3 regions of the Mesorhizobium sp. C399B genome follow, and region 1 is predicted to be linked to each of the others. Evidence: predicted binding sites of a transcription regulator. Region 1 holds the regulator's gene; each other region holds the start of a gene.
The links. The regulator PhoB, encoded in region 1, activates phosphate uptake and scavenging genes when phosphate is short. The targets are predictions, from matches to a motif close to TGTCATNNANCTGTCAT.
Positions count from the first base shown of each region.

Region 2: the regulator PhoB is predicted to act here: its motif matches at 3,022-3,038, upstream of NLY36_RS16760 (DUF1045 domain-containing protein).
Region 3: the regulator PhoB is predicted to act here: its motif matches at 2,578-2,594, upstream of ugpB (sn-glycerol-3-phosphate ABC transporter substrate-binding protein UgpB).

Region 1 covers NZ_CP100472.1:2,608,563-2,616,104, forward strand. The annotation lists gene xylF (D-xylose ABC transporter substrate-binding protein) at 1-902, opposite strand, end outside; gene NLY36_RS12390 (ROK family protein) at 1,168-2,403, shown strand; gene phoB (phosphate regulon transcriptional regulator PhoB) at 2,434-3,123, opposite strand; gene phoU (phosphate signaling complex protein PhoU) at 3,140-3,844, opposite strand; gene pstB (phosphate ABC transporter ATP-binding protein PstB) at 3,886-4,710, opposite strand; gene pstA (phosphate ABC transporter permease PstA) at 4,728-6,044, opposite strand; gene pstC (phosphate ABC transporter permease subunit PstC) at 6,041-7,501, opposite strand.
Region 2 covers NZ_CP100472.1:3,459,633-3,467,174, reverse strand. The annotation lists gene NLY36_RS16775 (ABC transporter permease) at 1-454, shown strand, start outside; gene phnN (phosphonate metabolism protein/1,5-bisphosphokinase (PRPP-forming) PhnN) at 457-1,086, opposite strand; gene NLY36_RS16765 (alpha-D-ribose 1-methylphosphonate 5-triphosphate diphosphatase) at 1,083-2,237, opposite strand; gene NLY36_RS16760 (DUF1045 domain-containing protein) at 2,273-2,980, opposite strand; gene iolB (5-deoxy-glucuronate isomerase) at 3,135-3,947, opposite strand; gene NLY36_RS16750 (hypothetical protein) at 4,140-4,388, opposite strand; gene iolE (myo-inosose-2 dehydratase) at 4,398-5,315, opposite strand; gene iolD (3D-(3,5/4)-trihydroxycyclohexane-1,2-dione acylhydrolase (decyclizing)) at 5,459-7,309, opposite strand; gene NLY36_RS16735 (bifunctional 5-dehydro-2-deoxygluconokinase/5-dehydro-2-deoxyphosphogluconate aldolase) at 7,343-7,542, opposite strand, start outside.
Region 3 covers NZ_CP100472.1:2,487,848-2,495,389, forward strand. The annotation lists gene ugpE (sn-glycerol-3-phosphate ABC transporter permease UgpE) at 1-239, opposite strand, end outside; gene ugpA (sn-glycerol-3-phosphate ABC transporter permease UgpA) at 249-1,133, opposite strand; gene ugpB (sn-glycerol-3-phosphate ABC transporter substrate-binding protein UgpB) at 1,205-2,515, opposite strand; gene NLY36_RS11785 (hypothetical protein) at 2,701-2,847, shown strand; gene NLY36_RS11790 (bifunctional diguanylate cyclase/phosphodiesterase) at 2,996-5,443, shown strand; gene tlpA (thiol:disulfide interchange protein TlpA) at 5,534-6,226, opposite strand; gene argH (argininosuccinate lyase) at 6,261-7,542, shown strand, end outside.

The DNA of each region.
Region 1 (7,542 bases):
CCGCCAGGCGTGGTGAAGTCCTTGGCGCCGGCAATGTCGCCCGTCTTCTTGCCATCGGCAAGCTGCGAGGCGATCTCGGCGGCGTTCTTGCCGAGTTCGCGCGCGTCTTTCCACACCGACACCGTCTGCGTGCCGAGCGCGATGCGGTTCAGGGCGGCATGGTCGCCGTCCTGGCCCGAGACCGGAACCGTTCCGGCAAGGCCCTGCGCCGTCAGCGCGGCGACAACGCCGCCGGCGGTGCCGTCATTGGCCGCAACCACGGCATCGACCTTGTTGTCATTGGCGGTCAGGAACTGTTCCATGTTCTTCTGGGCGTTGGCCGGCAGCCAGCCATCGGTATAGGCCTCGCCGACATTCTTGATCTTGCCCGAGTCGATGGCTTCCTTGAGCACTTCCATCGAGCCCGAGAACAGGAAATCGGCATTCGGATCCGAGCCCGAGCCCTTGATGAAGACATAGTTGCCTTCGGGCTTCGCCTTGAACACTTCGCGGGCCTGCATGCGGCCGACTTCCTTGTTGTCGAAGGTCAGGTAGAAGACGTCCTTGTTCTCGATCAGGCGATCATAGCCGACGACCGGAATGCCTTCGTCCAGCGCCTTCTGCACCGCCGGGCCGATGGCCGAGGCGTCCTGCGCCAGGATGATCAGCGAGTTGGCGCCCTGCGAGATCAGGCTTTCGACGTCGGTCAGCTGCTTGCCGGGATTGGACTGCGCGTCGGCCGAAATGTACTTGTCGCCGGCGGCTTCGATCGCCGTTTTCATCGCCGCCTCGTCGGTCTTCCAGCGCTCTTCCTGGAAGTTCGACCACGACACGCCGATGACCTTGTCCTTCGCCTGCGCGACCGACATCAGCGCCAGCGACATGGCGACACCCGCCAGCATGGCGGCTGCAAATCTGTTCATCATAATCCTCCCTGCGCCGCGTGCGGCGCGACAAAACTGGCCCGAGGGCCGGCACACAGAGGCGCTATTTTTTCGAGCCTCGAAAAAATACTGGTTCAATGATAACGCGCTGTCAACATCGATTCTGATGGATTCTGATGGCCGTGCCGAATTTTTTCGAGGTCCGCAATAAACAATGACAGGGCTGCCGGCGTCTGCCAATATTTGGCTGGTGCCGTCGAACGCCTTCACTATCATGAGGCGCGAGGAGGCCGGGAGGAAACAAATGTCGGTTGGAATCCGCCACGACGATCTGCGCCGTCGCAACCGTGCGATGGTGATTTCAGCCGTGCGCCGGGCCGGCCAGCCGTCGCGGACCGAGATTGCGGCGACCACCGGCCTCAGCCACTCGACCATATCGGCAATCTCGTCTGATCTGATTCAAGAAGGCATCCTGATTGAAGGCAAACCTGGCGAGACCGGCGCACTGAAACGCGGCCGGCCGCAGGTGGGCCTTGGTCTCAACCCGGAAGCGGCGGCGGTGATGACCGTCGTGCTGTCGCTCAATTTCCTGTCCGTCACCGTCATCGACTATGCCGGCCACGTCGTCGCCGAGGAACAGCGCCGGCTGGACACGCTGACCAAGCCGCGCGACGAGCTGATTGGCGAATGCGTAGCAATCGTCCGGCGGCGGCTTGAGGATCCCGACCTCGATGTCCAGAGCATCGCCCGCATTGCCATGGGCATCCAGGGCATCACCGATTCGCAGGCGCGCGCCATGCTGTGGTCGCCGATCACGCCACTGACCGACATTGCCTTCGCCGACATGTTGGAAGCGGAATTCGGCATTCCTGCCACCATGGAGAACGATTGCAACATGATGGCGGTGGCGCTGCAATGGCGCCAGCCCGAGCGCTACCGCGACAATTTTATCGCCATCCTCTTATCGCACGGCATCGGCATGGGCCTGGTGCTGAAAGGCGAACTGTTCACCGGCACCCATTCCTCGGGCGGCGAGTTCGGCCACATGATCCACCGTCCGGGCGGCGCGCTCTGCCGCTGCGGGCGGCGCGGCTGCGTGGAAGCCTATGCCGGAAACTACGCCATCTGGCGCAGCGCCAAAATGATGGGCGAGGATGCCGAGCCGGTCGATATCAGCGACGCTGATATGCGCGCACTCGCCGCGCGCGCCCGCGAAACCGACGGCCCGGAGCGCGAAGCCTATCGCAAGGCCGGCGAGGCGCTCGGCTTCGGCCTCGGCAGCCTGTTTGCGCTGATCGATCCGGCACCCGTCGCCATGGTCGGCGTCAGCGCCGCCGCCTTCGACCTGATCGAGCCGGCATTGCGCGAAGCGATCGCCCAGACCGCCGGCGGCCAGCACTCGAAATCGATCTCCTTCGACACCGAGCCCAACGAGCTGCCGCTGATCCGCGAAGGCTGTGCCATGCGCGCGCTCGGCTTCGTCGATCAGGAGATTTTCGCGCCGGGCATTCAGGCCAAATCCGGCAAGCATGTCGCCTGAATGGCCGGCAACGGCGCGACGCGCAGCATCCTAGTCTTCCCTGATCGCGTAGCCGGCGCCGCGAATGGTACGGATGACATCCGGCATGCGGCCGTTGTTGACCGCTTTGCGTAAGCGCCCGACATGGACGTCGACGGTTCGCTCGTCGATATAGATCGTCTCGCCCCAGACATTGTCGAGCAGTTGGCTGCGCGAGAACACGCGGCCGGGATGGCGCATCATGAATTCGAGCAGCCGGAACTCGGTCGGTCCGAGCCTGATCTCGCTCTTCTTGCGGTAGACACGGTGCGACTCGCGGTCGAGCACGATGTCGCCGACCTTGAGCACGCTGGACAGCACTTCCGGCTTGGCCCGGCGCAGCAGCGCCTTCACGCGCGCCATGAACTCCGGCGTCGAGAATGGCTTGACCAGATAGTCGTCGGCGCCGGTGGACAGGCCGCGCACGCGATCGCTTTCCTCACCGCGCGCGGTCAGCATGATGATCGGCAGCCGCTCGGTTTCGGGCCGCACTCTAAGCCGCCGGCAGAGCTCGATGCCGGAGACAGCCGGCACCATCCAGTCGAGCACCAGGAGATCGGGCACGTTTTCCTGCAGGCGGATCTCGGCCTCGTCCCCGCGTGTCACCACCTCGACCTGATAGCCTTCGGATTCGAGGTTGTAGCGGAGGAGCACGCCTAGCGGCTCCTCGTCCTCCACGACCATGATGCGTGGCGCGATCATAGGCAGTTCACCCTCATCAGGCCGGCGTGGCCATCGCCGTCTCGTCCTGCTTCGGACGATTGGCGGGCAATTGCTGGCCGGTCAGCACATAATACGCATTTTCGGCGATGTTGGTGACATGATCGCCGATGCGCTCAAGATTCTTGGCGCAGAACAAGAGATGCGTGCAGGCGGTGATGTTGCGAGGGTCTTCCATCATGTAGGTCAAAAGCTCACGAAACACGGACGTGTATTTGACGTCGATGCGCTCGTCGTCATTCCTGAGTTTTGCAAGAGCTGCCGCATCGGTGGCGGCATATTCCTCGACGACGCCTTGCACCTGGATCAGCACCAGTTGCGCCATGGCATCGATGGAGTGCGAGAGGTCGCGCGGCGTGACGCTCAAGCCCACGGTGCCGACGCGTTTGGCGATGTTCTTGGCGAGATCGCCGATGCGCTCGAGGTCGCCCGCCATGCGGATCGAGCCGACCACGGCGCGCAGATCGTTGGCCATCGGCTGGCGCTTGGCGATCAGCGTGATGGCGCGGTCGTCCAGTTCGCGCTGGCGCGCATCCATGATGGCGTCGTCGGAAACGACACGCTGTGCCAGCGCATTGTCCGAATTGAGCAGCGCCCTGGTCGAGCCGCTGACCATCGAGCCTGCCAGATCGCCCATGTCGCGGATCAGCTTGCTGATCTGCCCGAGCTCTTCATCGAAGGAGGCGACGGTATGTTCACCCATGATCTTGGTCCTCGTGCCTGAAAATTCACCCGCCGGACGGCTCAGCCGAAGCGGCCGGTAATGTAGTCCTGGGTGCGCTTGTCGTCGGGGTTGGTGAACATCTTGTCGGTGGCGCCCTCCTCGACGAGATAGCCGAGATGGAACATCGCCGTGCGCTGCGAGACGCGCGCCGCCTGCTGCATCGAATGGGTGACGATGACGATCGTGTAGTTCTGGCGCAGTTCGTCGATCAGCTCCTCGACACGGGCGGTGGCGATCGGATCGAGCGCCGAGCAGGGCTCGTCCATCAGGATCACCTCCGGCGACACGGCGATGGCGCGCGCGATGCACAGGCGCTGCTGCTGGCCGCCGGACAGGCCGGTGCCGGGCTCCTGCAGGCGGTCCTTGACCTCGTTCCAGATCGCAGCCTTCTTCAGGCTCTGCTCGACGATCTGGTCCATGTCGGACTTGCGCTTGGCCAGCCCATGGATGCGCGGGCCGTAGGCGACGTTCTCGTAGATCGACTTCGGGAACGGGTTGGGTTTCTGGAACACCATGCCGACGCGGGCGCGCAGTTCGACGACATCGATGTTCTTGTCGTAGATGTCGTCTTCATCGAGCGTGATCTTGCCGGTCACCCGCGCCGAATCGATGGTGTCGTTCATGCGGTTGAGGCAGCGCAGGAAGGTCGACTTGCCGCAGCCGGACGGGCCGATCAGCGCCGTCACCTGGTTCTGGCGGACGTCGAGATTGACGTCGAACAACGCCTGCTTCTCGCCATAGAACACGCCGACCTTGTCGCCGCGCATCTTGATGACTTCGTTCGACTTGGCGTTCATTTTGTCGCCCACTGCATTCTCAAGGGACTGTTCGGTCATGATGTTCATACCAAATTGCCTTTTTTCTACCAGCGCCGCTCGAACCGGCGCCGGAGCACGATCGCGGTGATGTTCATGGCCATGAGGAAGACGAGCAGGATGATGATGGCGCCGGACATGCGCTCGACAAAAGCGCGCTCAGCCTCGTTTGCCCACATATAGATCTGAACCGGCAGCGCGGTCGCCGGATCGAAAGGCGTCGTCGGATAATCGGCGACGAAAGCGACCATGCCGATCAAGAGCAGCGGTGCTGTCTCGCCGAGCGCACGCGCCAGGCCGATGATGGTGCCGGTAAGGATGCCTGGGGCGGCAAGCGGCAGGATGTGATGGAACACCATCTGCATCTTGGAGGCGCCGAGACCTAGGGCCGCCGAGCGGATAGACGGCGGCACCGCGGCGAGGGCGGCGCGCGTGGCGATGATTATGGTCGGCAATGTCATCAAGGTCAGCACCAGGCCGCCGACGAAGGAAGCCGAGCGCGGCATGCCGAGGAAGTTGATGAACACGGCAAGGCCAAGCAGACCGAAGACGATCGACGGCACCGCCGCGAGATTGTTGATGTTGACTTCGATCAGGTCCGTAAAGCGGTTCTTCTTGGCGAACTCCTCCAGATAGATGGAGGCGGCGACGCCGATCGGCAGCGCCAGCAACAGCACGATCACCATCATGTAGAACGAGCCGATGATCGCCACGCCCATGCCCGACGTTTCGGGCCGGCTGGAGGCGCCATAGGTGAACAGGCCGGTGTTGAAATGCTCGGCCATCACGCCGTCGGCTTTAAGCTTGTTCATCCAGTCGATCTGCTGGTTGGACACCTTGCGGCGCGCTTCATCGACGCCGAGGTCGATCTGGCCCTTGAAGGCCGAGTCGAGGTTCGCGGCAGCCAGGATGTCGACGTCACGCGTCCTGCCGATCACCGACGGATCGGCGGAGACGATGTCGCGCAGCTGGACGCGGGCGCCTTCCGACAGGAAGCCCTTGAGCTTCAGCATCATCGGCTTGTTGGCCGGATCGATGCCGAGCTTGGCCACCAGCGCGTTTTCGGCGAGCTTGGGATAGTTCGCCTTGATCAGCACGGTAGGGTCGGTCGCGCGCTTGCCGGAGGGATCGATCACCTTCTCGTCGAAGGTGACCGGCAGCGTCACCGTCGTCTGCCAGAAGGCGGTGTAGCCTTTCGAGACGATGGTGATCAGCATGATGGCCAGGAACGCCAGGCCCACCGAGATCGCAATCACGCCATAGATGCGGAACCGGCGTTCGGCGGCATAGCGCGCCTTCAGCCCGATGTCGCGGCGCGGTCGCGCGACGGCGCCCGCCATCGTGTCCAGGGGGATGTCGGTCATTCGTACTGCTCCCGGTACTTGCGCACGATGTAGAGGGCGACGATGTTCATCACCAGCGTCAGCGCGAACAGCGTCAGGCCGAGCGCGAAGGCGACCAGCGTCTGCGGCGAGTTGAACTCGAGGTCGCCGGTCAGCTGGTTGACGATCTTGACGGTGATGGTCGTCATCGCCTCGAACGGATTGGCCGTCAGATTGGCGGCGACGCCCGCCGCCAGCACGACGATCATCGTCTCGCCGATGGCGCGCGACGCCGTCAACAGGATGGCGCCGACGATGCCGGGCAGTGCCGCCGGCAGGATCACCCGCTTGATCGTCTCGGAGCGGGTGGCGCCGAGGCCGAGCGAGCCGTCACGCATTGCGCGCGGCACCGCGGTGATGATGTCGTCGGACAAAGAGGACACGACCGGGATCAGCATGACGCCCATCACCAGACCGGCGGTGAAGATGCTCTGGCCCTGGATGAAGGGCGAGCCGCCGGTGAGTGCCGCCGACAGGTCGCGCAAGAACGGTCCGAGCGTGACAACGGCGAAGATGCCGTAGACGATGGTCGGAATGCCGGCCAGCAGTTCCAACGCCGGCTTGACCACCGAGCGCACACCGCGCGAGGCATATTCGGACATGTAGACCGCCGACATCAGCCCGACCGGCACTGCGACCAGAAGCGCGACGGCGGCGATGTAGAGCGTGCCGGCGAGTAGCGGGATCAGGCCGAACTGACCCTGGCTGCCGCCGGAACCGGCGGCGGCGAAACGCGGATCCCACACCGTGCCGAAGAAGAAGCTCATCGGCGATACGCTCTCGAAGAAGGTGATCGTCTGGAACAGCATCGACAGCACGATGCCGACCGTGGTCAGGATGGCGATGGTCGAGGCCGCAAGCAGCCCCCACAGCATCAGCTTCTCGACATTGTTGCGCGCCCTGGCGCGCGGCGCGATCTGCCTCAGCGCATAGAAGGCGCCGGCGACCGACAGCGCGAAGGTCAGCACGGCGCCGAACAGGCCGAGCCGGTCCTGGACCTGGTTCGCCTCGACCGCGATCGGGATCATATAGTCCTGGGTGTCGCTGGCCAGTGCCACGCCCTTGGCGGCGAGCAGCGGCTGCAATTCGGCGAAAGTAGCGGGAAGTGCGGTATCGCCATCGAGCCGGCGCAGGCCCTTGGCCAGGCTCTTCACCAGGCTGGCGTCGAGCGCTTCGCTGGCCACCTTTGTGTCGGCGGTGCGCTCGGGCAAAGCGGCATGGATGTGCCGGTCGAGATAGAAGGAAGAGCCGATATCCCAGACGGCGAGCAGCAGGACGGCAGGCAGGACCGCGAGCAGAAAGGCCCACCAGCCATGATAATGCGCGCGCGAATGCGGCTTGACCTTGCCGGTATCCTGCGCCGCTGCGCGCTGGCGGCCGATCACAAAAGCGACCACGCCTATGGCGATGACTATGGCGAGTACGAGCAAGGACGACATCACCCACCCCAGGGAAAATTCAGATCGCCGCCACCGTTGCG
Region 2 (7,542 bases), 850 kb from region 1:
CCGCTCGGTGTTCGGACGCTACCTCTATGCCATCGGCAAGAACGAAGAGGCGGCGAAATATTCAGGAATTCGCACCGGCCGTGTCGTCATGGCCGCCTATGTCATCTGCGGCGTGCTGACGGCGCTGTCGGCGATCTATTTCGCCATGTACACGCGCTCGATCTCGCCGGCCAGCCACGGCCAGTTCTACGAACTCTACGCCATTGCCGCCGCCGTTCTCGGCGGCTTCTCGCTGCGCGGCGGCGAAGGCTCGCTGGTCGGCGTCATCCTGGGCACCGTGCTGCTGCAGGAGTTGCAGAACCTGGTCAATCTGCTCGGCATCCCGTCCTCGCTCAACTTCGCGGTGATGGGCGGCGTGATCCTGATCGGCGTGCTGGTCGACCAGCAATGGGGCGTGTTCCGCGCAAGGCGGCTGATGCTCGATGCCAGCCGCAAGACTGTCGCGGCCGAGTAGCGCTACATCACGCCGGAGATATCCGAGAAGGCCATCGCCTTGCGCAGCACCTCGGCGAAGCGTTCTCCGGCGGCTTCGCGCTGGCCGCCGTTGTCGATGGAGGTGACACCGGGTCCGGACAAAGCGACATTGGCGCTGCGGGCGAGCCGAGCCAGCACTTCGCCGCGCGATTCGCGGCCGCGCTGGGCGAGACGCTCGGCGAGGATTTCCGGCGAAGCGGTGATCTCGACGACAGCCAGATTGGCATAGCGCTCCCGCAGCACCGGGATGACTGCGCGCGAGACATTGGCCACGGCGACATGGCCATTGGCTATCGACCAGTCGACATCGGCCGGGATGCCATAGCGCAGGCCGTGCGCCTCCCAGGAAATGGCGAAAGCGCCGTCGGCCTGGGCCTCGGCAAAGGCGGCGTCGGCCAGCGTGTCGTGATCCTCGCTTGCGGCGTCGCTCGGCCTGGTGATGACCCGGCGGACGAACTCCAGCTTCGTCTCGTCGGCAAACAAGGTGCGGGCATAGCCGATTACCGTATCCTTGCCGGCGCCGCTCGGGCCGACGACGGCGACGAAGACGCCGTTGCGGACCGGAAAGGCCTCGCTGGTCAGTTCGCGCTCGATCGACGCCGAGACCATCAGGCGACCCGCCGCCCTTGGCGCCAGACGGTGCGCACGACCGGCACATGGTCGTCGACGCGCACCCGCACGAGGTCGGCGCGGCGGCCCTGTTCGATGACGCCGCGGTCGTTGAGGCCGATGGCCTCGGCCGGGTTCTTCGACACCATCGCGACCGCCTGCGGCAAGGAGATGCCCTCGACGACGTCGCCGAGGAAGAAGGCCGACTGGATCAGGCTGAAAGGGATATAGTCGGACGACAATATGTCGAGCAGGCCGTCGCCGGCCAGCGTGCGGGCCGAGACATTGCCCGAATGCGAGGAGCCGCGCATGACGTTGGGCGCGCCCATCAGCACGCCGAGCCCGGCATCCTTCGAGGCCTTGGCGGCTTCCAGCGTGGTCGGGAATTCCGCGACGCGCACGCCCTGCTCGATCGCTTCGTCGACATGGCCCGATGTGGCGTCGTCATGGCTTGCCAGCACAATGCCCCGCTCGTTGCAGGCGGCTGATATCGCCACCCGGTTCGGTCCCGAATTCTTCGCTGATTCCGACATCCGCTTTTCGCAGAACAATTGGAAGTCGCGATCGGTCAATTTCAGCTTGCGCTGATAGTAATGGGCGTAGGTCTCGAGATTGACGAACTGACGCTGTCCCGGCGCATGGTCCATCAGCGAGGCCAGCTTGACCCGCCCGTCGCCATCGAAATTGGCGAAAGCCCGCAAGCAATCCGGCGCCGAGACCTCGCAGCGCAGGTGCAGGAAATGGTCGGCCCGCAACCGGTCTTTCGCGACGCTGTCCTCGATCGCGCCGGCGAGCTTGCGGATGTCGTCGGAGGTAATATCCGCGTCCTCGTCCATGCCGACACGCAAAGCGTCGAGCACGGTGGTGATGCCGGCGGTGGCCACCTGCGCGTCATGGGCAAGGACGGCGGCGATCGGGTTCCAGCGCACTTTCGGGCGCGGCGCATAGTGGCCTTCGAGATGGTCAGTGTGCAGCTCGACCAGGCCGGGAATGATGTAGTCGCCGCCCATGTCCTCGCCGCCCATGCTCCCGCCGATTTGGCCGGTGCCGGCGTCGATGCCGGAGATAAAACCGTCGCGCAGCACGAGCGACCCTTCGACGATCTCGTCGGCAAGCACGATGCGGGCGTTGTGGAGAACGGTTTCGGCGGTCATTTCAGGCAGTCCTTGCTTACTCGGACGAATTGTGGTCAGGCAGTTTTTCGGGCAGCCCGGCGGCCGAGCGCATGATGCGAAAGCACCATGAACGGAGCGCCCGGTTCGGTTTCGACGAACAGCGTCAGCGCATCCACCAGCACCGGCTGCTGCAGCACATCGGCGAACAGGCTGTCAATTGCCGCGCGCAGACGTTGGCTTTCCTGCGGCCCGGCCCGGCCGGACAGTGTCATGTGGAAGCGAAAGGTCTCAAACACATAGGGATAGCCCCACTGGCAGAGATTGCGGAACTCGGCCGGCTTCAGCGAATCCGGGCTGCGCCGCTCGATCTCGGCCTCGGTGAGCGGCGCGCGAAAACGGTCGAAGCTAAGCACGACATCATCGGCGAAACGGTTGAGCGGCGGCAGCGGGCCTTCCGGCAGCAAAGCGAAGAAACCATCGATCTGGCTGACGACCAGGCGCGGGATGGTGACCGTCGGCATTGCTTCGGCAAAGGCGTCCAGCGCCGCGCGCAACGAGCTTTCGGTTTCGTTGGCGGCCAACCGGAAGGGCGCTTTCAGCGTCGCATGAAAACCGTAGCGCCGCGCCGATGCGGTGTGAAAGGCGACTTCGGCCGCCGACAGCTCGCCCACCGCCTCGACCGGCCTCGCGGCGGCGCCAAAGGGGTCGCGGCCCAGCCAGTTGGCGGCGATCCGCGCCAACGGCTCGTCCTGCCTTGGGGTGAAATAGATGGCGTAGCGCATCGAAAAAAATCCTCGTCAGCCCGCTGCCATAGGTGATTTCCATGACGGATTGACGAAGCTTATGCGGGTTTTCGAAGGCAAATCGACCCCATGGATCGTTAGCCGACGATTTTTTGCTGCTGGACCAACCGCTTCCGGCGCAAGCGAAGGCCGATCAGGCCTTCGTCAGCCACTCGTGCTCGGGCGCGTTGTGGAACTTCCACGTCCGCTTCGGCCCGGCCATGACGTTGAGGTAATAGAGGTCGTAGCCGTGGCAGGCGGCGCAGGGGTGATAGCCCTTGGGCACCAGCACAACATCGCCGTCCTCGATCGCCATGGCTTCGTCCAGCTCGCGGGCGCCGGTCTTGTCGGCGTCGGTGTAGACGCGCTGGAAGGCAAAACCCTGCGGCGGGTTGAGGCGGTGGTAGTAGGTTTCCTCGAGATAGGATTCGGCAGGCAGATTGTCCTGGTCGTGCTTGTGCGGCGGGTAGCTCGATGTGTGGCTGCCGGGCGTGATGACCTCGACCACCAGCAGCGAGTCGGCCGGCTTACCCTCGGGCAATATGTTGGTGACGTAGCGCGTGTTGGTGCCTTTGCCACGCACTTCCTGACCGAGGTCGTCCGGGACGATGACGCGCACCGGGAGGCCGCCGCCAAGGCCCGGCGCCGAGCAGACCGCGAGCTCGAGATCGGTGTCGGCGGTGACCGACCAATCCGACCCCTCAGGAATATAGACCGACCACGGCTTGCCCTCGAAGGGCGACATGCGCTCGCCGAGCAGGCCGAGTTCCTGGCCGCCGGCCCTTGCCGTGCCCTTGCCGGTGACGAACACCAGGCAGACTTCGCGATCCCGCGTCTTGCCGGATGCGGTCGCGCCCGGCTTCAGCCGGTGCAGGTCGAAGCCGACATAGGTCCATCCGGCGCTGTTGGGCGTGACATGGGCGACGCGGCCATGGCCCTTGTCGGCTTTGACGAGCAGTTTCGACATGTTTTGTCTCTCCTATCGCATGTCTTCGAGGTCGGCCTCTCAACTTCGTCATCCTAGGGCGAAGCAGGAGCGAAGCTCCGTCGCGAAGACCCTAGGATGACGAAGCGAGGGACGTTCCGGCCAATCATCGACGTAGGCGATACGCCAGGTGTCCAGTGTCCGACCCGCAAGCCCTTCCGAGCCACGGCCGCTTCATTCCTTCGGTCCGGCGTCCGCCTTCGCTTCGCCGGTCTTCGGTCGATCAGGCGCAGCCTTGCTCTCCTCCACCGGCTTGTAAAGATAGAAGAACTGCCAGACGGCGTAGGCGGCAAAGCCGAGCGCAATGATGCCCCAGAATGGGGTGCCGGAGGCGAATTCTATTCCGGCCCAGATCACGCAGACGGCGACGACGGCAACGCGCCGCCACAGCGGCCGGAAGAACGGGTGCTCGTAATCCTTCATCGGATCGCCTCAGGCATTGGGAAAACCCTGCGTTTCCACCGTGTAGCCGGCCGCCGTCATCACCCGCATCAATTCCTTGTGGCCGACCTGCGCCATCTTGAGCGGCGGGTTCTTCTTCGGGTCCTGCTCGGCCTCGACGACGAACCAGCCTTCATAGCCATGCTCGGCGAAGCGCTGCACAATGGCGCCGAAATCGAGCGAACCGTCGCCAGGCACCGTGAAGGCACCGAGCGCCACGGCGTCGAGAAAGGACTGCTTTGTGCGGTCGAGCCCGTCGATCACGCCCATGCGCACATCCTTCACATGGACATGGCTGATGCGCTTGTGGTGGTTGTCGATGGCGCGCAGCACGTCGCCACCGGCAAAGGCGAGATGCCCTGCATCGAGCAGCAACGGAATGCCTTCGCCGGAATGGCGCATGAAGGCATCTAGCTCCGGCTCGGTCTCGACCACTGCCGCCATGTGATGGTGATAGGACAGCGGCATGCCTTGCTCGGCGCACCATTCGCCGAATTCGGTGAGGCGCCTGGCATAGGCCCTCATCTCGTCGTTCGACAATTTCGGCTTGGTGGCGAGAGGCCTGGAGCGATCGCCCTGGATCGAGCGGCCGACCTCGCCATAGACGATGCAAGGCGCATTCACCGCCTTGAACAGGTCGATCATCGGCTGGATGCGATCCTTGTTCTTGCCCATGTCCTCATCGACCAGCGTGCCTGAGAACCAGCCGCCGCACAGCGTCACGTCGGCCTGCTTCAGGATCGGCAGCATGATTTCGGGGTCGTTTGGAAAACGCCGGCCCATTTCCATGCCGGTGAAGCCGGCAGAGCGCGACTGACGCAGGCACTCTTCCAGCGAGACGTCGTCGCTGAGGTCGGCAAGATCATCGTTCCACCACGCAATGGGGGACATGCCCAGTTTGGCTTTCAAGTTTTAGCTCCGGTTTCTTGTTCACCCTCCCGTTGTGGGGAGGGTCGCTGCGAAGCAGCGGGTGGGGTGCGGCGCCAGACCCCCACCCGGACCTGCGGTCCGACCTCCCCACAAGGGGGAGGTAGGGGGCGGGTGCATGTACATCAATCGCCGATTGTCTGCATCTGCCGCTTTTCGTCATAGGCCTTGCGCGCTGCGTTGACCTGCGGCCGTGCGGAGACTTCCGGCACCGCGACATCCCACCAATGGCCGCCGGCATCGGTGGAAATCAGCGGGTCGGTGTCGATGACCAGCACGGTGGTGCGGTCGTTGGTTTTCGACTTTTGCAGCGCGGTCTCCAGGCCGGTGATCGACGGCACCTTCTCGGCAATAGCGCCCATGCTGGCCGCATGCGCGGCGAAGTCGATGTCGGGCAGGATCTCGTGGCGCGCGTCCTTCAAGAGGTTGTTGAAGTTGGCGCCGCCGGTGGCCATCTGCAGCCGGTTGATGCAGCCATAACCCCTGTTGTCGAGCACCACGATGGTCAGCTTCAGGCCAAGCATCACCGACGTGGCGATTTCGGAATTCATCATGAGGTAGGAGCCGTCGCCGACCATGACGACGATTTCCTGGTCGGGCTTGGCCATCTTGGCGCCGAGCCCGCCGGCAATCTCGTAGCCCATGGTCGAGAAACCATATTCGCCATGGTACGAGCCGGGCGCGCCTGCCTGCCAGAGCTTGTGCAACTCGCCCGGCAGGCCGCCCGACGCATTCAGCAAGGTCACGCCGGATCCTAGCGCGCGCTGCACGGCGCCGATCACCTGCGCGTCCGACGGGAAGGCGGCGTTGGTTGACGCCGTCACCTTGGAGGCTTCGGCCTGCCAAGCCTTCTTGCCTTGGGTCGCATTGTCGGTCCATGTCGCCGGTGCTTTCCAGTTCCCCAGCGCAGCACCGAGTTCGGCGAGCCCTTCGGCCGCGTCGGCGACCAGCGGCAGCGCGCGGTGCTTGCCGGCGTCGAAAGGCTGCACGTTGAGGCCGATGATGGTCTTGCCGGAATTCTTGAACAGCGCCCACGAACCGGTGGTGAAATCCTGCAGGCGGGTGCCGATCGCCAGCACGACATCGGCTTCCTCGGCCAGCCGGTTGGCGGCCGACGTGCCGGTGACGCCGACCGCCGCCATGTTCAGCGGATGCGTGTCCGGCAGCGAGGATTTGCCGCCTTGCGTCTCGCAGACCGGAATGCCGGCGCTCTCGGCGAATTTCGCCAGTTCATCCGAAGCCTGCGAATACAGCACGCCGCCGCCGGCGATGATCAGCGGTTTTTTCGCACCCTTCAGCGCGGTGACCGCCGCCGCCAATTCATGGCGGTCCGGGCGCGGACGGCGCTGGTGCCAGACACGTTCGGCGAAAAAGCTCTCGGGATAGTCATAGGCCTCGGCCTGCACGTCCTGGCAGAGCGACAGCGTCACCGGGCCGCATTCCGCCGGATCGGTCAGCACCTGCATGGTCCGCGCCAATGCCGGGATGATCTGCTCGGGACGAGTGATGCGGTCGAAATAGCGCGACACCGGACGGAAGCAGTCATTGACCGTCGCGGTGCCGTCGGAAAAGTCCTCGGCCTGCTGCAGCACCGGATCGGGGATGCGGTTGGCGAAGACATCGCCCGGCAAAAACAGGACGGGCAACCTGTTTACGTGGGCGAGCGCCGCCGCCGTCACCATGTTGAGCGCACCGGGGCCGATCGAAGAGGTCGCGGCCATGAAGCGGCGGCGGAAATTGGCCTTGCCATAGGCGATCGCCGCATGCGCCATCGCCTGCTCATTGTGGGCGCGGAAGGTCGGCAATTCGTCGCGCAGCTGGTACAGCGCCTCGCCGATGCCGGCGACATTGCCGTGACCGAAGATCGCCCAGACACCGCCGAAGATGGGCACTCGTCTGCCGTCGATCTCGGTCATCTGCTTGCTGAGAAAGCGGGTCAGCGCCTGCGCCATCGTCAGGCGGATTGTCTTGCTCATGGTGTTTTCCTCCGCAGTCCTCTTGCCGCGCCTTTATGCTGCTTTACGGCCACGCGCGGCAAGCCACGCTTCGGTCAACTGTTCGAAGCGCGCGGCCATGTCGGCGATAGCCTCGTCATCCGTCATCTTGCCCGCCAGCCATTGTTCGGCGGCGTGGACGAAGATGGTGCGGCCGACAGCAAAACCCTTGACGATCGGCGCCTTGGCGGTGGCGGCAAAGGCCGCTTCCAGTT
Region 3 (7,542 bases), 120 kb from region 1:
TTGAGCAGCAATCGGCCGACACTGACGCCGCCGATGCGGCCGACACCGCCGAACAGCGCCTCGCTGTAATTGTTCCAGACCTGGTCGCCGGGCAAAAGAGGCAATGGCGGCTTGAGGATGGTCTGCAGCGTCTGCGTGGAGGCAACGAAGGTGTAGTAGATCGGGAAAGCGACGATCAGGATGCCCAGGATGAGCACGGCGTGGGCGATGAGGGCGCGAAGCGGGGACTGACCAATCATCGCTCGCGCTCAACCGTAGTGGACTTTGCGTTCCACATAGCGGAACTGGATGGCCGTGAGTGAGATGACGATGACCATCAGGATGACCGACTGCGCGGCCGAATCGCCGAGGATCAAATTGACGAAACCGTCATTGTAGACCTTGTAGACCAGCGTCTCGGTGGCCTTGCCCGGCCCGCCGCCGGTGACGGCATGGACGATACCGAAAGTGTCGAACAGCGCATAGACCGTGTTGACGACCAGCAGGAAGAAGGTCGTCGGCGCGAGCAGCGGGAAGACGATGGTCCAGAAGCGCTTCGTCTCCCCGGCGCCGTCCATGGCCGCCGCCTCTATCAACGTCTTCGGCACCGCCTGCAGCCCGGCGACGAAGAACAGGAAATTGTAGCTGATCTGCTTCCAGGCAGCCGCAGACACCAGCAGGATCATGGCTTGGTTGCCGTTAAGCAAAGGATCCCAGGCAATGCCGAGACCTCTCAAGGCGTAGGCCAGCGAACCGATCGAGGGGTTGAACAGAAACAGCCACAACATGCCGGCAATCGCCGGCGCCACCGCATACGGCCAGATCAGCAGCGTGCGATAAAGGCCTCTGCCGCGCACCACCTTCTCGGCCATGACGGCAAGCAACAGGGCCACACCCATGGCGACGATCGCGGTCGCCAGAGAGAACACCAGCGTGACTTTGATCGAGTTGAGGTAGGCCGGGTCGGCCAGCACCTTGCGAAAGTTGGCGAGCCCGACGAACTTGCTCTTCAGCCCGAACGGGTCTTCCCTAAGCATCGACTGGTAGAGCGCCTGCCCGGTCGGCCAGTAGAAAAAGATCAGCGTAATGGCGAGTTGCGGCGCCACCAGCAGGTAAGGCAGGGTCTTGTTGGGGAAGACGACGCGTGGAGACAGGGTGATTCCCTCGCTATTCAGGAAATCGTCCACGCGGGTCCGCGTGGACGAGGTTCAACTGACAAATCGCTTCAGTTTCCGATCGCTTCCTGAATCGCCTTGTTGCCGCGTGCGACCGCGTTGTCGAGCGCCTGCTGCGCAGTCTGCTGGCCGGCCAGCATCTTCTCGAACTCCTCATTCTCGATGTCGCGCACCTGCGGCAGGTTGACGAGGCGCACGCCCTTCGAGTTCTCGGTCGGCGCCTTGCCCAGCATCTGCAGGATCGGCGTCTCACGGCCCGGGTTCTTGTCATAGAAGCCGGACTTCTTGGTCGCCTCATAGGCAGCGAGCGTCACCGGCAGATAACCCGACTTCTGATGCAGATACTCCTGCACTTCGGTCTTGGACAGGTGGGAGAAGAACGCCGCGACGCCCTTGTATTCCTCGTCCGATTTGTTGCCGAACACCCACAGGCTGGCGCCGCCCGGCGTGGTGTTCTGGGGCGCGCCCTTGGCGTCACTATCATAGGGAAGCTGGCCGATGCCGTAGTTCATGCCCGACTTGACGATGTCACCGAGACCCCCCGACGATTCGGTGAAGATGCCGCATTCTCCGGCAAGAAAGATCTGCTTGGCTTCGGATGTACGGCCGCCATATTTGAAGGTGCCGTCCTTGGCCAGGTCGGCGAGCGCCTGGAAATGATTGACGAAGATCGGCGCATTGATCTTGAGCTCGACGTCGGTTCCGGCAAGTCCGTTCTGGTTGGTGCCATAGGAAACGTCATTCCAGGCAGCGAAGGCCTCAAGGTGGATCCAGGTCAACCAGGTCGAGGTATAGCCGCAGGAAGCGGCGCCGCTCGCCTTGATCTTCTTGGCGGCTTCCCACACCTCGTTCCAGGTCTTTGGCGGATTGTTCACATCAAGCCCGGCCTTCTGGAAGATATCCTTGTTGTAGTAGAGGATGGGCGACGAGGAATTATAGGGGAAGGACAGCATGGTCCCGTCCGGCTTCGAATAGTAGCCGACGATGCCGGGCAAATACTGGCTCTTGTCGAAGGTCACGCCGGCGCTGGTCAGCACATCGGCCACCGGCTTGATCGCACCTTCGGCGGCCATCATGACGCCGGTACCCACGTCGAACACCTGGATGATGTCGGGCGCTTGCCCCGCACGAAAGGCAGCGATGCCGGCATTCAGCGTTTCGGGATAGGTGCCCTTGAAAACAGGGAGAATTTCATAGTCGCTCTGGCTGGCATTGAAATCCTTGGCGATCTTGTCGACCACCTCGGCATTGGCGCCGGTCATTGCATGCCACCAACTGATCTGGGTGGCGGTGAAGGCGGAGGTGGTGGAAAGCAGGGTCAAGGTGGCGGCAACACCGGCCGCAAAGCCGAACAACTTCATGTTTCATCTCCCGTTTGTCATTGGCGAAAGGGGCGCTCCCGCGAACGCAATATGTGTCGCTGATGACAATCGGACAACGGATTTGTTGCTGTTTCGTGAATTTCATACCCGGCTAACTTCGCGCCCCCTCGCCTTGCAACGAGGACAGAGAGAAATGCCAAGCCGGCTCAGCGATAGAATGGGGCATGGTGGGCCTGCAAGGATCGCCGACCGCCCAGCGATGCGTGAAGGGCCCGCGTGACAGCGCCACGCACCTGCACCGTGCGGCCGCCAAACCGGCGCTCGGCCAGATCGAGATCGGCCGAGCGGCATCGCGCCAGGCGCTGCTGTAACCGTGCGTCTGGAATGAGAACAGGATCGCCGCAACGTACAACCCGAAAAACCCGCTGTAGTTGTAGTTCGCATAACCGATTCTTCGTCAAGCGTGGCATACTAATCAAGTGGACGGCTTGATTGCTGTGGGAGAGCAGGTGGGGCGAGATGCTGACGGTCTATAATTGTATCGTGCATGAGCACGATCTGAGACTGGTCGCACTGGCAGCGCTCATTTGCGGTATTTCTTCCTTCTCGGCGGTCAACCTGCTTCGCCATGTCGACCGCTCGAGCGAGCGCAACCGCTATACCTGGCTGATGATAGCAGCCACTTCCACCGGCTTCGGTATCTGGGCGACGCATTTCATCGCAATGCTTGCCTTTTCTCCCGGAATCCCCAACGCCTACAATACGGAAATGTCGGCGCTTTCGCTCGCCGGTTCCGTCGCCCTGACCGCTGCGGGCATGTGGATCGCCACCTTGCGCCGGGGCATCGACTACCCTCTGGTCGGCGGCGCGGTCCTCGGCGCTGGTATCGCCGCCATGCACTATATCGGCATGGCCGCCTTCGAGGTCGAAGGGCGCATCGTCTGGAACCCGCTGCTGGTCGGCGTCTCGGTGCTGACAGGCGTCACCCTCGCCGCGCTGGCGCTGCTGGTCGTGTTGCGACGGCCGTCCATGCAGGCCACAATCGCCGCCGCCATCCTGTTGACGCTGGCGATCTGCAGCCTGCACTTCATCGCCATGGGCGCGGTGTCGATCTTCCCGGACTCCTCCATCGAGATATCGCAGTTCACGGTCGAACCGGTGTCGCAGGCCTTCGCCGCCGCTGCAGTCAGCATGGCTATCCTGGTGCTTTCAGCCGCAGCATTGTGGATCGACCTTCGCTTCCGGCGTCACAAGCTCGAGGCCGAGCGCATGCACGGCCTCGCCAACGCCGCCGTCGAGGGGCTGATCGTCTGCGACGGCGCCCGCATCGTCAGCGCCAATGACAGCATCGCGGCACTCACCGGCATTGCGCCGGAAGTGCTGAACGCGATGCTGCTTGGCGACCTCTTCGGCGAACGCACCGCGGCCGGCATGTCCGACTGCAGCGGACAGGCACAGGAAGCCGAACTCAGAGCCCATGACGGCGCCACCATCCCCGTCGAACTTATCGCCAGAAGCATCGACTATTGCGGCAAGCGGCACAGCGTGGTCGCCGTGCGCGACATCCGCGAACGCAGGAAGGCCGAGCAGGAGATCCTGCGCCTCGCCCATTTCGACCCGCTGACCGGGCTCCCCAACCGCCGCAGTTTCTCCGGCCGGCTCGAGGCCGAAATTGCCGCAATGGACCGCGGCGGCAAGGGTGGGCATCTTGCGCTGCTGCTGCTCGACCTCGACCGCTTCAAGGAAGTGAACGACCTGTTCGGGCATGGCGCCGGCGATGCCATGCTGCAGAAGGTGGCGCTATGCGCCTCCGCCGTGCTCCGCCACGGACAGATGCTGGCGCGTCTCGGCGGCGACGAGTTCGCCATCATCGCTCCGAACCTTCCCGATCCGCAGGCGGCCGGCCGCATCGCCGAGGCGGTGCTGGCGGCCATGCGCGAGGAAAACCGGCTGTCGGTCGGTGGCGGGCTGGTGTCGGCCAGCATCGGCATTGCACTTTATCCGCTCGACGCCGATGAGCCGACACTCCTGGTCAGCCACGCCGACACCGCGCTCTACCGCGCCAAGGCCGAGGGCAAGGACACTTACCGTTACTTCGAGGCCTCGATGGGCGCCGAGGCGCGAGACCGGCGCGTGATGGAGCACGAACTGCGCCAGGCCATGGCGCGCGATGAGTTTCGCCTCGTCTACCAGCCACAAAAGGAGATCAGCAGCGGGCGGATGGTCGGGTTCGAAGCGCTGATCCGCTGGCGCCATCCGCAGCGCGGCGACGTGTCGCCGGCGACCTTCATCCCGGTGGCCGAAGACAGCGGCGTCATCATCCAGATCGGCGAATGGGTGCTGGCGACGGCCTGCGCCGAGGCAGCGCGCTGGAAGAACCCTCTCACCGTCGCGGTCAATGTCTCGGCGGTGCAGCTCCACAATCCGAATTTCAGCCGCAAGGTGCATGAAGTCCTGCTCGGCTCCGGCCTGACGCCCGGCAGGCTCGAACTCGAGATCACCGAAACGGCGCTGGTCAAGGACATGCCGCGCGCGCTGGCGACCTTGCGCCAGGTGAAGGCGCTTGGCGTGCGTGTGGCGATGGACGATTTCGGCACCGGCTACTCCTCGCTGTCCAATCTCCGCGCCTTCCCCTTCGACAAGATCAAGATCGACGGCTCATTCATCAAATCAGTCGACAGCAACGGCCAGGTGGCAGCCATCGTGCGCGCCGTTCTGGGGCTTGGCCGCGGTCTCGGCCTGCCGGTTCTGGCCGAGGGCGTCGAGACGCTGGGCGAGCTGAAATTCCTCGACGCCGAGGCCTGCGAGATCGGCCAGGGCTACTATCTAGGCCGGCCCAGCCCGATCGAGGCGTTCAGCGAACTGACCGGCGTCGCGGCACCGGCGGCACAAGACGACGCCGGCGTCAAACAACGCGGCGGCAGCATCTTGATGCTGCCGCCGGCGGCGGCCCTGCGCTCAGCCTAGAGCAATTAGTGTGAAACGGTTTCCGTCCGAAATTGCGTCGAAACAAAAAAGTTAGCGCGGGTAGCCGTTTCGACGAAACGGTGAACCGCTCTAAGGGGCGAGTGCGGCCTCGACCAGGCGCTTGGCATCCGGTCCTGACCATTCGGCCGGTCCGTTCATATGCGCGATCAGGCAGCCTTCGCCATCGATCAGCATGGTGACGGGGAGGCCTAGCGCCAAGCCACGCGTCTTGACGTCGTTGAACAGCGCCAGCGTCGAATCGCGGTAGTAGCCGAGCGACCCGATGCCGATATCGGCGAGGAACTTCTTGGGCTTCACATCGTCGCCGGCATCGACATTGACCGCGACCACTTCGAAGGCATCGCTGCCCTTTTCCTTCTGCAAGGCGTCGAGCGCCGGCATTTCGGCGCGGCAGGGCGCGCACCACGTTGCCCACAGATTGAGCAGCACGGTCTTGCCGGCATGATCGGCGAGCGTCATCGGCTTGCCGTCGGGACCGTTGAAGGCGAGACTTTCCAGCGATTGCGGCGGATCGGCGGGCAGCAATGCCGCAACCTGGCCGGTGGCTGCGGCGGCAACTTTTTTGGCGCGGTCGCTCTTGGCGGCGCAGGCGACGTCGTCCTTGCTGTTGCCCGCGCCGGCCGCAGGTGCGCTGCCGGTGGCTGCGTTGTTGCCAGACCCGCTCTCGCTGACATATACCGCGACCGCGCCGGCCAGCACGCCCGCCAGCAAAGCGGCGAGGATCAGGCGCGGGGCCGGGAAGTATCTGTTACCGTCTGCCATTTTCTAAGACTGCTCCGGAGCACGGGTTATAGCGATGAGCGACAAGAAGGCCAGCAACCAGATGTGGGGCGGACGTTTTGCCTCGGGTCCGGCCGCGATCATGGAAGCGATCAACGCGTCGATCTCGTTCGACCGCAAACTTTATGCGCAAGACATAAGAGGTTCGGTCGCCCACAGCGAAATGTTGGCTGAAACGGGCATTATTTCGGCGGCCGATCAAGACAAAATCGCTCAAGGCCTGAACACGATCCTGAAAGAGATCGAGGCCGGCACGTTCGAGTTCTCGACCCGGCTGGAAGACATTCACATGAACATCGAGGCCCGCCTTGCCGATCTGATCGGCCCGGCCGCCGGCCGCCTGCACACGGCGCGGTCACGCAACGACCAGGTGGCGGTGGATCTCCGGCTCTGGGTCAAGGACGAGTGCTTTCGCGTCGCCGAGGCGCTGAAGGGGCTGATCTCAGCCTTGCTCGACCGCGCCGAGGAGCATGCGGCGACCGTGATGCCCGGCTTCACCCACATGCAGGCGGCGCAGCCGGTGACCTTCGGCCATCATTGCATGGCCTATGTCGAGATGTTTTCGCGCGACCTGTCGCGGACCCACGATGCCATCGAGCGGATGGATGAAAGCCCGCTCGGCGCGGCAGCGCTTGCCGGCACCAGTTTTCCGATCGACCGCCACAAGACCGCGAAGGCGCTCGGCTTTCGCGAGCCGATGCGCAATTCGCTCGACAGCGTCTCCGACCGCGATTTCGCGCTGGAGTTCTTGAGCCTGGCCGCGATCTGCGCCACGCATCTGTCACGGCTCGCCGAAGAAATCATCATCTGGTCGACGCCGCAATTCGGCTTTGTCAGGCTGTCGGATTCCTTCTCCACCGGCTCCTCGATCATGCCGCAGAAGAAGAACCCGGACGCCGCCGAACTGGTGCGCGGCAAGACCGGCCGCGTCACCGGCCATCTGGTCGGCCTTTTGACGGTGATGAAGGGCATGCCGCTGACCTACGGCAAGGACATGCAGGAAGACAAGGAATCGGTCTTCGACGCCGCCGAGACGCTCGATCTGATGCTGGCGGCGATGACCGGCATGGTGCGCGACATGACGGTCAATGCCGCCGCCATGAAAAAAGCCGCCGGCTCGGGCCACGCGACCGCGACCGACCTCGCCGACTGGCTGGTGCGCACGCTGGGCCTGCCCTTCCGTGAGGCACACCATGTCACAGGCCGCGCGGTGGCGTTGGCCGAAGAGAAGAAGGTGAGCCTTGAAAAGCTGGCGCTGGAGGATCTGCAGTCGATCAATCCCGGCATCACCCAGGACA